DNA from 2 places in the Gordonia sp. NB41Y genome. Region 1 is predicted to be linked to the other one. Evidence: riboswitches for the same ligand, from Rfam matches in the RefSeq annotation. Region 1 holds a riboswitch; the other holds the start of a gene.
What was found. Region 1 has a riboswitch for S-adenosylmethionine ahead of Q9K23_RS04685 (bifunctional o-acetylhomoserine/o-acetylserine sulfhydrylase). Riboswitches for the same ligand answer to the same signal wherever they lie in the genome.
Positions count from the first base shown of each region.

Region 1 (7,096 bases):
GATGCAGGCCAACTGGGGTCTGACGGAGCTGGCGGGCAAGACCCGTGCGGAGTCCATCGAAGAGATGCACCACGCGGAGATCCTGACCGACCGAATCCTGTTCCTCGAGGGTCTGCCCAACTATCAGAAGATCCTGCCCCTGCGGATCGGCCAGTCGTTGCGGGAGCAGTTCGAGTCCGACCTCGCGATCGAGGTCGAGGTGGTCGAACGACTCAAGCCGGGCATCGCGATGTGCCGGGGCAAGGGTGACATCACCTCGGCGAAGCTCTTCGAGGAGATCCTCGCCAACGAAGAGCACCACATCGACTATCTCGAGACCCAGCTCGAACTGCTCGATCGCCTCGGTGAGCAGCTCTACCTCACCAAGACCATCGCCACCCCGCCCGACGTCGGCTGAGCCGAGAGATCGCGGGTCACACCTCGATCGGGGTCACCGGCGGCGCCTGCCGCCGGGGTCGCAACGTGCGTAGACCACCGGGTTGCACCGCGAGCGCGACGATCAGGACCACGATGCCTGCGACCGCCAGACCGGCGCCCACGACCGACGGCGCACGGTAGCCGAGCCCGGCCCCGATCACCAGACCGCCGAGCCATGCGCCCATCGCGTTGGCCAGGTTGAGCGCCGAGTGGTTCAGCGCCGCGGCGAGGGTCTGCGCGTCGTCGGCGACGTCCATCAGCCGGGTCTGCAGGGCGGGGATCGTCACGGTGGCGGCCACACCGACGAAGAATGTCAGAATCAGTGCAGCCCAGGCGAATTGAACAGAAGCGGCAAAGACCAGCAGCACCACGGTGGTGCCGATCAGCCCGAGCAGGATGGACAGTGGCACATTGCGGTCGGCAGCGATCCCGCCGACCACATTGCCCAGCACCATGCCGAGGCCGAACAGCATCAGCGCGAACGGGATCGTTCCGACACCGATCCCGGAGATGCTGGTCAGCGTGGTGTTGAGGTAGGTGTAGAAGGCGAACATCCCGCCGAATCCGACGGTACCGATCAGCAGGGTGAACCACACCTGCCCGCGGCGGAGTGCGCCGAGTTCGGTCATCGGGTTGGTCACGCGCATGTCCGAGAGTGAACCGAGGTTGCGGATGAGCGCGCCGACGGTGAGCACGCCCACCGCCACGACGATGAGAAACGCACTGCGCCAACCGGAGTGCTCGCCGAGCCAGGCCGCAGCGGGGACGCCTGCGACGTTGGCGACAGACAGTCCGAGCATCACCTGACCGACCGCCTTGGCACGGCGCTGCGGGCCGGCGAGGTGAGCGGCGACCAGTGCCGCCACACCGAAGTAGGCACCGTGGGGCAGGCCCGCGACGAAGCGGGCCGCGAGCAGTGACGGAAAGGTCGGGGCCAGCACGGTGGCGAGGTTGCCGACGGTGAAGGCCACCATCAGTCCGATCAGCAGGGTCCGACGGGACATACGTGCGGTGAGCGCGGCGATCAGCGGTGCACCCACCACGACGCCGAGGGCGTAGGCGGAGATCACCCATCCGGCGGTCGGTTCGGACACATCCATGGCGTCGGCGATGTTGGGCAACAGACCCATCGAGACGAACTCGGTGGTGCCGATGCCGAAGCCGCCGAGCGCCAGCGCCAGGATCGCCCACCGCAGGGAGGTCCCGGCGGGTGTCGCCGCGGGGAGCGTGGACGTGCGGTCGGGCTGGGAGGGGGCTGGGGTGTGCGGCACCTGTCCACCAACCACCGCGAGGGTGCGGTGAATTCCCTGGTCCGGCGGTGAACTACTTCACAGGGCCGCCGGTCCACCTCTCCCCTGTCCGACGCCCTCCACCCCGCCCGACCCCCTCTACCCTGCCTCGACCGCTTCCGTCTCGTCCGCTTCCGTCTCGTCCGATTGCGTGTCCACCGTTCCCATCGTGGCCGGGGACGCGCCTTCGGAACCGGACGGTTCCGTCGACCCGGTCGCGCTATCCGGGTTCTGCGTCTGCTCTGCGGTGGCGTCGGACCCGGTGGCGTCGGACCCGGTGGCGTCGGAACCAGGGGCGGGATCGGCGCCGGCGGCAGGACCGGGGTCCGGGTCGGGCGCGGATTGCGGCTGCGGGGCCGGTTCCGTTTGCGATTCGGCTCGCGGCTCGGTGACCATCGCGGCCGCGCCGGCTTGCGCGGTGTCCGGGTCGTCGGAGTCCGCCGATCCGGCGCCCCGGGCGACCGATCCGTCACCGGCTTCCGTGCCGGCGGTGAGTGCGGCGATCTGCGGGGTGACCGATGCGGCGGCCGGCACTCCGGCGGTCAGCAGGCTGTCGGTGAACAGGGTGTCGGTGAACAGGGTGTCGGGACCGAACGGCACCGAGGTGATCCCGTCGACGATGCGCCCGGCCCAGTAGGTGACGAACTCGACCGGCATCCCCACGACGCTCACCGCGCTGCCGGTCAGCCCCGACACCCCGGTGCGGACCAGGGCGAGGTCGCCGGTGACCAGACCGTTGAGGATGTCGGTGAGCATGGACAGGTCGGGCAGGTATCCGCCGTAGCCGAGTTCGGGAAGCTGCGGGAACCAGTCCATGGTCCAGGCGATCGGTGTCTGGAAGTCGGCGAGGGTGATACCGATGATGTCGGGCCACCGGAAGCGGTAGGCCAGCAGGTCCGGGACGGTCCAGTCGACGCCGAGCGCGTCCACCAGCTGCTGGGTCAGTACGGCCACCGACGATGGTTGTTCGACGGTGCACGTGGTCACCTGGACGTTCGGGGTCGCCGGATCGGGGCCGGTGCAGTCGGCGTAGGCGGCCGGGTCCTGGTACATGTGCCACGGGTAGTAGCCGTGTTTGACGAAGTAGCCGAGCAAGCCGTCGATGTCGCCGATCGGATCGTGCAGCGGGTCGGGCAGGTCACAGACCGGATCACCCGCCACGCAGATCGTCGTGACCTCGAGTCCGCCGTAGTCGGCGCTGCTGCGTGGCCCCGACATGGTCAGCCCGGGGATCACCCCGACGAGGGTCAGCTCGATGCCGCGCCCCCACAGGCTGCCGCTCATCCGCGGATCCGAGTACACCTCACCGCTCACGTTGTCGCGGACCAACTCGACCTGCGTGCCGTCGTCGAGGGTGACCCGCCCGGTCTCGCCGATCCCGGTGAGCACATCGCCGGCGACCCGCGCCCCCTGGGAGTAGCCGGCGATCACGACCTGTTTGTCGCCACCGCACTGCGTCACGTACTCCCCGACGGCCTGCTCGAGGTTCGCACTCCCCTCACGTTCGGCGTTGTTGTAGCCCACCGACCCGAGCGGCCAGATCGACGCCGAGTAGTCCACCACCTCGACGGTGTAGGGGTTGCCGTAGTAGGGACTGGTCGGGTCCGGCTGGTTGTCGGGGCCCAGGGCGGTGTAGCGCTGCTGCACACCGATCAGTGCCCCGGCCCCCGGTTCGGAGGCCCCGCCCACCAGGAAGACCCGGCCCGGTCCGGCGCACTCGGGATCGGCGGGGTCGGCGGCCGCGACGCCTGCGCCCACTCCGATGACCACCACCCCGATCGCGACGACCGCCGCCGGCGCCAGGACGCCACGGCGTCGGACCGACGCATGTCTGTCGGATCGGGATCGACCGGGTTCGGTGCACCCGGGCGAGCCGGGGCCCGGCTTGCCGAACAGGGACGAGTGACGCTTGGCGGTGTGTGTCCGGTGCTTCATGGCCATCCCCTTCGGCCGAGACATCCTGTGGTACGCGATCGTAAATCCGGGGAGTTGGGCGGCCGTCCCGATACCGTCGCGACTCCATCGAACGCAGGACAGCAGAAATCGTCGGCGACCAGCGTTGAGATCGGTGCGAGCAGGAGGGTTCTCAACGGCTTGTGACCGTGTTATATCCTTGACGCCAGGTCATGAGTATCAGCGCACAGCCCCGGCTTGCTGATCGGCAACCCTCCAACCGCGGTGGGGTGCTCCGGGTGATGACCGGGTTGTGGGATCGCGTTCACGCATCCCCGGCAAGCGCGGGTCCGAAGGTCGGACCCCACCAGGGTCTTCACGACCCTGCCGACCGCAGAAAGTGATCTATACCCATGTCTGACGCAGCCAACGGTGGCGAGTGGAGTTTCGAGACCAAGCAGATCCACGCCGGCCAGACCGCCGACGGTACGACCAACGCTCGCGCCCTGCCGATCTACCAGACCACGTCGTACACCTTCAACGACACGCAGCACGCCGCGAACCTGTTCGGCCTGGCCGAGCCGGGCAACATCTACACCCGCATCATGAACCCCACCCAGGACGTCGTCGAGCAGCGCCTCGCCGCCCTCGAGGGTGGCGTCGCCGCACTGCTGGTGGCCTCCGGTCAGGCCGCCGAGACCTACGCGATCCTCAACATCGTGGAGAACGGCGGCCACGTGGTGGCCAGCCCGCGTCTGTACGGCGGCACCTACAACCTGCTGCACTACACCCTGCCGAAGTTCGGTGTCGAGGTGACCTTCGTCGAGAATCCGGAGGACCTCGACTCCTGGCAGGCCGCGGTGCGTGACAACACCCGCGCGTTCTACGGCGAGTCGATCTCCAACCCGAACAACGAGATCCTCGACATCCCCGGCATCTCCGAGGTGGCCCACCGCAACGGTGTCCCGCTGATCGTCGACAACACCGTCGCCACCCCGTACCTGCTCAACCCGCTGGCCCACGGTGCCGACATCGTGGTGCACTCGGCCACCAAGTACATCGGCGGTCACGGCACCGCGATCGGCGGCGTGATCGTCGACGGCGGCACCTTCGACTGGCGCGTCCAGCGCGACGGCCAGGACCTGTTCCCCGGCTTCACCACGCCGGACCCGAGCTACCACGGTGCGGTCTTCGCCGACCTCGGCGCCCCGGCGTATGCGCTCAAGGCCCGCGTGCAGCTGCTGCGTGACACCGGCGCCGCGATCTCCCCGTTCAACGCCTTCCTGCTCGCCCAGGGTCTGGAGACGCTGAGCCTGCGCGTCGAGCGGCATGTCGCCAACGCCCAGAAGGTGGCCCAGTACCTCGCCGACCATCCGCAGGTGGAGTCGGTGGCCTACGCCGGTCTGGCCTCGTCGCCGTGGTACGAGCGGGGCCAGGAGCTCGCCCCCAAGGGCCAGGGTGCGATCATCGGATTCGAGATCGCCGGCGGTGTGGACGCGGGCAAGCGGTTCGTCGAGGCGCTGACCCTGCACAGCCATGTCGCCAACATCGGTGACGTCCGGTCGCTGGTGATCCACCCGGCGTCCACCACGCACAGCCAGCTCACCCCGGAGGAGCAGCTGGCCGCCGGTGTGGCCCCCGGCCTGGTCCGCCTGGCCGTGGGTATCGAGGGAATCGACGACATCCTGGCCGACCTGGACCAGGGTTTCGCGGCAGCGAAGTAGTTGAGGAGCGCATAACCAGTGTCGGTAACGATCGACCCGAAGGCGTCGCAGGCGCGTCAACCCGACTGGGAGAAGGTCCCGGACGGGCGGATGGTCGGCGTCCGCCTCGGGCCGATGGTGCTCGACAGCGGGTACCGGCTCGACGACGTCACCCTGGCATTCCAGCGCTGGGGGACGTTGTCGCCGTCCCGTGACAACGTGATCCTGGCGTTGCATGCGCTCACCGGTGACTCCCATGTCACCGGCGAGGCCGACGCCGAGCACCCGTCCCCCGGCTGGTGGGACGGATTGATCGGTCCGGGCTGCGCCGTGGACACCGACGAGTGGTGTGTCATCTCGGCCAACGTCCTCGGCGGGTGCCGCGGGTCGACCGGTCCGGCGTCCCTGGATGCCGACGGACGGCCGTGGGGCTCACGCTTCCCGGAGATCACCGTGCTCGACCAGGTGCGTGCGGAGGCCGCCCTCCTCGAGGCGCTCGACATCCGCAGCATCGGTGCGGTGGTCGGCGGTTCGATGGGTGGCGCGCGGGCGCTCGAGTGGGCGGTGGAGTTCCCCGACCGGGTGCGCAGCGCGCTGGTCCTCGCGGTCGGCGCCCGCGCCACCGCTGACCAGATCGGCACCCAGACCACCCAGATCGCCGCGATCACCTCGGATCCCGACTGGCAGGGCGGCGATTACCACGGCACCGGCCGCGCGCCGTTCGCCGGCATGGGGATCGCCCGCCGGATCGCGCACCTGACCTATCGGCACGAGGTCGAACTCGACGAGCGGTTCGCCAATCATCCTCAGGGCCAGGAGAATCCACTCACCGGCGGTCGGTACGCGGTTCAGAGCTACCTCGAGCACCAGGCCGAGAAGCTCACCGAGCGCTTCGATCCGGGTAGCTACGTGGTGCTCAGCAACGTGCTCAATCACCACGACGTCGGCCGCGGCCGCGGTGGCGTGGCCGCCGCACTGCGGTCGTGCACCGTTCCGGTGATCGTCGCGGGTATCGACTCCGACCGTCTCTACCCGTTGCGGTTGCAGGCCGAGATCGCCGATCTGCTCGGCAACTGCGTCGGCGGACTGCAGGTGGTGAACTCCGACAAGGGCCACGACGGCTTCCTGACCGAGTTCGATGCGGTCGCCGACCTGCTCAAGCGCACCGTGGACCTCGCGCGCAACTGAGTCCCCCTCCGACAACGGCCGTACACCCTCGGGTGTACGGCCGTTGTCTGTCGGCGGGTCCGGGCCGCCGGAGCGGTCTCGGCCGCGCCCGGGGCGTGCGACTAGGCGGCGGGAGTGGTCGTGGTGACCTCGGCCGGCGGTGTCCCGGCGGGCTGCGATCCGGACGGCGGGAGCAACGACTGCCCCGGCGCGGGCTCCGCCACGTCACCGGGTGCCGTGGTCGGGACGCCCAGGCTCGGGATCAGTTCCGGCGGAATCAGATTCGGCGGGATGGTCCAGGTCGACCAGGTCGGCCGGGTGGGACGTGTCGGCATGTCGGGCACCGAGGTCTCGGTGGTGGTCGGGGCCGAACTCGGTCCGAGTGTCCACGTGGAGGTCCCCGCGGTCGGCAGGGGCAGTTCGGTGGTGGCCCATCCGGGTGTCCACCCGTTCGGCGGATAGGTCGTCACGGTGTTGTGTGTGGCGGTCGGTGAATCCACCGACGACATCCGGGTGGTGTGCGCCGTCGTCGTCCAGTCCGGCTCGACCGTCCCCACCCACCGTTCGGATTCCACGGTGGTCGTCGACGGATCGGCGTCCCCGGAATCCGATGTCAGGGTGGCGCCG
Region 1 is NZ_CP132196.1:1,095,579-1,102,674, forward strand. It holds gene bfr (bacterioferritin) at 1-397, shown strand, start outside; gene Q9K23_RS04675 (MFS transporter) at 414-1,613, opposite strand; gene Q9K23_RS04680 (PE-PPE domain-containing protein) at 1,806-3,641, opposite strand; SAM riboswitch class IV at 3,829-3,950, shown strand; gene Q9K23_RS04685 (bifunctional o-acetylhomoserine/o-acetylserine sulfhydrylase) at 4,013-5,323, shown strand; gene Q9K23_RS04690 (homoserine O-acetyltransferase) at 5,342-6,490, shown strand; gene Q9K23_RS04695 (hypothetical protein) at 6,592-7,096, opposite strand, start outside.

Region 2 (7,096 bases), 2.7 Mb from region 1:
GAGCGGACGGCCTCGACGACCCCGGCCGAGAAGCCCGGTTGGCCGGCCGCGGCGGTCATCTCGTCGGAGATGTTCGGTCCGGTCAGCGAGAACAGCAGCGAGAAGAACACCGCGACACCCAGGGTGGCGCCGATCTGCCGGAAGAAGGTGGCGGTACCCGTCGACAGCCCCATGTCCTTGGGCGGCAGGATGTTCTGCATGGCCAGGGTGATCGGCTGCATCAGGTTGCCCAGTCCGAAGCCGAGGAGCGCGGCGAGCACCATCACCAGCCACACCGGCGTCGACGTGGTGATCAGGTGCAGCAGGAAGGTCGCGATGGTGATCAGCACCGATCCGACGATGGTGAAGACCTTGTAGCGCCCGGTTCGCGAGATCAGCTGACCGGACACGATCGATCCGCTCATCAGGCCGACCACCATGGGCAGCATCTGTAGCCCGGCGACCATCGGACTCGACCCGCGCAGCACCTGGAAGTACTGCGGCAGCATCGAGATCCCGCCGAACATGACCGCGCCGACCACCATCGAGATGACGATGCCCTGCGCGAAGACCGGGTTGGCGAAGACACGCAACGGGATGAGTGCGTCGTCGCCCATCTTCTTCTCGATCCAGACGAACACGGCCAGACCGATGACGCCGACGGCGTAGCAGAGCACGGCCCACCCCGACCACCAGCCCCAGATGCGTCCTTGTTCGGCGACGATCAGCAGCGGTGCGACGGTGACGGCGAGGGCGGTGGCGCCCCAGTAGTCGGTGCGGGTGCCGGTGCCCTTGTGCTGGTCGTAGTTGAGCACCGCGTACACCACGAACAGCGCGATGATGCCGATCGGGACGTTGACCAGGAACACCCAGCGCCAGCCGGAGACCCACAGGATCGAGGACTGCCCGGCGAAGAAGCCGCCGAGCACGGGGCCGAGCACCGACGACGTGCCGAACACGGCCAGGAAGTAACCCTGGTACTTGGCGCGTTCGCGCGGCGGGACGATGTCACCGATGGTGGTCAGCGCCAGGGTGAACAGACCGCCGGCACCGAGGCCCTGCAGGGCGCGGAACCCGGCGAGCATGTACATCGACGTCGCCATGGAACACAGCAGCGAGCCGACGACGAAGATCGAGATGGCGAGCAGGAAGAACGGTTTGCGCCCGTAGATGTCGGAGAGCTTGCCGTAGAGCGGGGTGACGATCGTGGAGGTCACGAGGTAGGCGGTGGTGACCCACGCCTGCATGTCGTAGCCGTGCAGGTCGTCGGCGATCGTGCGGATGGCGGTGGAGACGATGGTCTGGTCGAGGGCGGCCAGGAACATGCCGATCATCAGTCCGGCCATCACGGTGAGGATCTGCCGGTGGGTCAACCCCGCACCGGCGTGTTCGTCCTCCACTGATGCGGGCGTCGCCGCCCGCGTGGGGTTGTCGGTCATCGTGATCCTTTCGAGGCGGGCGGGGCGGTCGTCCCGGGGCTGTCGGGACGCCCGCAGTCGGGCACGAGGAAGGTCTCGGCGGCGTCGACGAAACGGGTGAGCAGCGTGACCAGGGTTGCCAGCTCGCCGTCGGTCCAGTCACCCATGGCGCGGTCCATGGCCTCGCGCCGGATCGAACGCATGGCCTCGACACGGGCCCGTCCCGCGTCGGTGATGACCAGCAGGGTGGCACGGCCGTCGGCGGGATCGGCCTCGCGGCGCACCAGTCCGAGGTCGACGAGTGCGGCGACGTGCCGGCTCACCGTCGACGGGTCTGCGGTGAGTTCTGCGGCGAGTTCCCGCGACCGCATGGGGTTGCGGGAGAGCGGGAAGAGCGCCTTGAACGCGGCGGTCTCCACCTCGCCCTCCGAGGTCCGGAAGGTGGTGTGGACGGCCCGTTCGCGGATGCGGACGAACCGGATCAGACTGTCGAACAGCTGGTCCATGAGTTGGGGGTCGAGCATGCCGGAATCCCGTCCAGGAGTGAAATGTCCGATTTACGTGCAATGCGCAATCAGTTGCAGACAGCAATTAGTTGGCGCCAGCAAGTATGCGCCCCGATTCGACGCGGGGCAACACCCCACTAGGATCAGAACTCGTGACCCCGCAGCCGCCGCCTCCCCATTCAGGTACCCGCCCCCACTTCACTTCGATGCCTGACCTGGCACTTCGCGATCTCGGCGGTGCGGTGGTGTGGTGCAACGACGACCTGTTCGCCGAGGCCCAGAACCTGATCAAGACCGGTCCCGCGGAGTACCGGCCGGCGACCTTCGGACACAAGGGACAGATCTACGACGGCTGGGAGACCCGCCGACGACGCAGCGACGGCGTCGACCAGGCGATCGTGCGCCTCGGCGCCCCCGGAGTGGTGTACGGCGTCGTCGTCGACACCGCCTGGTTCAAGGGCAACTACCCGCCGTTCATCTCGGTGGAGGCCGCCGCCGTCGAGGGCGTGCCGTCGGTGCAGCAGCTGCTCGACGACACCGAGTGGACCACCATCATCGAGAAGAGCCCGGTGGACGGCGACACCCGCAACCCGTTCAAGGTCGACGCCACCAGCCGGTTCACCCACGTCCGGCTCACCATGCATCCCGACGGCGGTGTCGCCCGGTTCCGGGTGCACGGCCGCGGCGTCCCCGATCCCAGGTTCTTCCGTTACGGGCACTTCGACCTGGCCGCGCTGGAGAACGGCGGCCTGATCACCGCATGCTCCAACATGTTCTACAGCTCCCCCAACAACCTGCTGATGCCCGGCCGCGCCCGGCACATGGGTGAGGGCTGGGAGACCTCGCGCCGCCGCGACGACGGCAACGACTGGGTGCAGGTGCGCCTGGCCGGACAGGGCCGCGTGAACCTGGTGGAACTCGACACCAGCTACTTCCTGGGCAACGCCCCGGGCTCGGCCACGGTCCGCGGCCGCGACGGCGAGACCGGCGACTGGTTCGAGGTGTTGCCGCGCACCGATCTGCAGCCCGACACCCGGCATCGGTTCGTCATCGATCTCGATCGCCCGATGACCGAGGCCCGGATGGACGTGTTCCCCGACGGCGGTATGGCCCGGTTCAAGCTGTACGGCGTCCTCACCGACGAGGCCGAGACCGCACTGATCGAGCAGTGGGAGCGCGGCGAGGCCTGACCGGCAACACCCGCGAGCACCGGCAGAACAAGCGCGGCGAGACCAGAGGTCTTGCCGCGCTTGCTGTTTCTTGTCTGTACTCGGTTCCTGTCCGGGTCCGGGCGTCCGTCCGGGCCCGAGGGCTTCGACGACTCAGGCGGCGCGAACCACCGAGGTCACCGCAGGCAGGACGAGCTGGCGGATGCGGTTCTCGGTGGCCGACCCGTCGAGCGGGACGAGCAGCACGGCGTCGGCGACCTCCGCGGCGTAGATGTCGCGGATCAGGGTGAGCAGACCGCTCGGCGTGCCCACATAACGCACTGTGCCACCGTCGAGTTCGTCGGGCAGCTGCGCCACCGCCGCGCGTGCCGACGCCGGATGCGGGGCGATGGCCACCTCCACCTCCAGCGCGACGCTGAAGTTGGCGGTGTCGCGGGAACCGGCACGCAGCAGCGAGCGTGCCCGCTGGGCGTCGCGCAGGGTGGGACGGCGGACGACGATCGGCAGCTGATCTGCCGGGACGTCCCCGGCCAGCGCCACCTTCAGCGGGGGGCGGCCGATGCTGAGCAGACGGTGGTCGGCGAGTTCGATGGTCATGACGTCGGTTCTCCGGTGTGGTGGTCGCTGGTGTGGTGGATGTCGGTGTGGTGGGTGCCGGCGCATCGGGTGCCCGGCCGGTGGGCGTCGGCCCGGTGCGGCACGGCGAGGCGGCCGACCGCGTCGACGAGGCGGTCGATGTCGGCGGAACCGGTGCCGAGCCCGAAGCTGGCGCGGACCGCACCGTCGGGCCTGCCGAGCCGGTTGAGCAGCGGATGCGCACAGAACTTGCCGTCGCGCACCCCGATACCGTGGTGATCGCTCAGATACTCCGCCACCGCACGCGGGGTGTGGCCGTCGACGTCGAATCCGGCGATCCCGACGCGATCGGGTGCGTCGTCGAAGATGCGCAGCGGCGTGACACCGTCGATCGCGGCGAGGCCGGCGTCGAGCCGTTTCCGCAGGATGTGCTCGTGGTGACCGATGGTCTCGAAGCCGATCTCGGTGATCGCCTCGCAGGCCGCGGCGATCGCCACCGCACCCAGGACGTTCGGGGAGCCGCCCTCGTGGCGGGCGGCGCCGGTATGCCAGGCGGTCGACGCGCAGTTGGCGTCGGGCTCGCCGACCACGGCGACGGCGGCCGAGGCACCGCCGCCGGCCAGGTAGGGGTCGGCGGCATCGAGCCAGTCGGGGCGTCCGATCAGCACCCCGGCACCGAACGGTGCGTAGAGCTTGTGGCCGGAGAACACCAGGTAGTCGATGCCGTGGCTGACGACCGACACGGGCCGGTGCGCCACCAGTTGCGCCGCATCCACCAGGATGCGCGCACCCTGACGGTGGGCGATCGCGGCGAGCCGTCCGATCGGCAGGACCTCACCGGTGACATTGGACGCGGCGGTCACCGCGAGCAGCGCGGCCGGGGCCGCGGCGAGTTCGCATTCCACCGCGTCGAGGGTCGCCTCGATGGTGTCGCGGGCGGTCACGATCCGGGTGGCGCCGGTCTCCCGGGAGACCCACGGCAGCAGGTTGGCGTGATGCTCGATGTCGAGGACGACGACGTCGCCGCGGACGCAGTGCGCTGCGAGGTTCAGCGCATCGGTGGTGTTGCGGGTGAACACGACGGTGTCGTCGGTGCGGCCACGGACGAAGCGCCGCACCGTCTCCCGGCACTGCTCGTACCGGCGGGTGGTGACCTGCGAGAGGTGACCGGCGCCGCGGTGCACGCTGGCGTATCCGGTGAGGGCGGTGGTGACGGCCTCGGCGACGGCGGCCAGCGCCGGGGCACTCGCGGCGTAATCGAGGTTGGCGTAAGCGATCTCGGTGCCGTCGGCGAGTGGGGCACACTCGTCGGCGCCGGCCACGGCGGCCAGCGGGGCGATCGCGGTGTCGCGCACCGGATCGCACACGGTGGTGTCGGCGACGGGGGTGTCGGCGACGGTGGGAACGATTGTCTGGCTGACGACAGCAGTCATCGGTTGAACTCCTCGGAGGATCCACGCTTGCCGTGCCCGGTCGGTACACGGCCAGGTCGTCACCCGGAGCACCCCACCGCGGAGGAGGGTTGCCGACCAGCGAGCCGGGGCTTGTCGCTGGCACTCATGACCTGCACCCAGAGTGGCCGATCCGCCGGCGGGGTGTCAATTTTCACCCAGCGTGAGCGAAACCCCTGCGTGCGGGCTCGGTAGGTTGGGTGAGGTGAGTCCTGACGTGTTCATCCTGTCCCGGCCGCACGGTGTGGTCCGGGCCGCCGGTGTCGTCCGCCGCTACCCGGATGCGGCCGCCGCCGCCCGCGATCTACGCGAAAGGCGGGTGGACTCGGTGGTCGGCGCACTCGCCTTCGACCCGCTCGAGCCCTCGGCCCTGATCGCCCCCACCGCGCTGCACCACACCCGTATCCCGCTGCCCGGCGCACAACCCACCACACGACGGTTGACCTCGGTCGTCGAGATCCCCGACCTGGCAACGCATCTGGCGCGCGTCCAGGCCGCCGTCGCCGCCATCGCCGACGGCGGTCTGGACAAGGTGGTGCTGGCACGCGCGCTCACCGGCCGGCTCGACGCCCCTGCCGACGTCGACGACCTGCTGGCCGCACTGGCCGGCGGCAATCACGAACACAATGCGTTCGCCGTCGACACCGGAACCGGCCGGCTGGTCGGGGCGAGCCCGGAGTTGTTGCTGCGCAAGCACGGTCGTGAGGTCACCTGCCTGCCCTACGCCGGCTCGGCGCCGCGCCACGCCGATCCCGCCGCCGATCGACGGTCCCGGGAGGCGCTGGCCGGCTCGGCCAAGGACCACCGCGAGCACACCTTCGTCGTCGAACATCTGCGTCGGCGACTGGCCCCGATCGCCACCGACCTCGAGATCGGCGGGCGGCCGGAACTGCTGTCGACCGGCGAGATGTGGCACCTGGCCACCCCGGTGCACGCGGTGCTGACCGAATCGGATTCCACCGCACTCGATCTCGCCATGATGCTGAGTCCCACCCCGGCCACCTGCGGTACGCCGGCCGACGTCGCGGCGCGGTTCATCCGGACACACGAGGAACCGCGCGGCCTGTATGCCGGTGCGGTCGGCTGGGCAGACGCCGCCGGCAACGGCGAGTGGATGGTCACCATCCGCTGCCTCGAACTCGATCGCACCGGGACCGGGGTGCGCATGTGGGCGGGCGGCGGGATCGTCGCCGGCTCCGACCCGCAGGCCGAACTGACCGAGACCACCGCGAAGCTGCAGACGGTGCTCAACGCACTCGGGGTCACCCTCGACGACCTTCCGGCCGCCGGGATGACCCCGCGTCAGAGCTGAATACCGATCGGGTCCGGGCGGTTCAGCCCAGGGCCTGATCGAGGTCGGTCAGGAGATCGTCGATCCCCTCCAGACCCACCGACAGCCGGAGTGCGGAGTCGCTCAGGCCGATCGCCGCACGCCCTTCCGGTCCCATCGCACGGTGGGTGGTGGTGGCCGGGTGGGTGACCAGCGACTTCGAGTCGCCCAGGTTGTTGGAGATGTCGATCACCCGCAACCGGTTGAGCACCTCGAAGGCCCGCTCCTTGCCACCGACGCCGTCGTGGTCGTTGAGCTCGAAGGTCACCACGGTGCCGCCGCCGGTCATCTGCTCGATCGCCAGCTCGTACTGCGGATGCGACTTCAGGAACGGGTACTTCACCCAGCGGACGCGCGGGTCGTCCTCGAGGAACTGCGCGATGCGCAGCGCCGAGGCCACCGACGCATCCACCCGCAGCCGCATGGTCTCGAGCCCCTTGAGCAGGGTCCACGCGTTGAACGGGCTCAGCGCCGGGCCGGTGTGCCGCATCAGGGTCTGCACCGGGCCGTCGATGTACTCGGTGGTGCCGAGCACCGCACCGCCCATGACCCGGCCCTGGCCGTCCATGTGCTTGGTGCCGGAATAGACCACCACGTCGGCCCCGAGGTCCAGGCCGCGCTGCAGCAGCGGGGTGGCGAAGACGTTGTCCAGCACCACCTTCGCGCC
Region 2 is NZ_CP132196.1:3,815,788-3,822,883, reverse strand. It holds gene Q9K23_RS16495 (MDR family MFS transporter) at 1-1,418, opposite strand, end outside; gene Q9K23_RS16490 (MarR family transcriptional regulator) at 1,415-1,921, opposite strand; gene alc (allantoicase) at 2,110-3,093, shown strand; gene Q9K23_RS16480 (hypothetical protein) at 3,226-3,669, opposite strand; gene Q9K23_RS16475 (aminotransferase class V-fold PLP-dependent enzyme) at 3,666-5,081, opposite strand; SAM riboswitch class IV at 5,100-5,213, opposite strand; gene Q9K23_RS16470 (isochorismate synthase) at 5,305-6,411, shown strand; gene Q9K23_RS16465 (O-succinylhomoserine sulfhydrylase) at 6,434-7,096, opposite strand, start outside.
Region 2: it holds a riboswitch for S-adenosylmethionine, as region 1 does, so the genes downstream of both, Q9K23_RS16475 (aminotransferase class V-fold PLP-dependent enzyme) here and Q9K23_RS04685 (bifunctional o-acetylhomoserine/o-acetylserine sulfhydrylase) in region 1, are expected to answer to the same signal.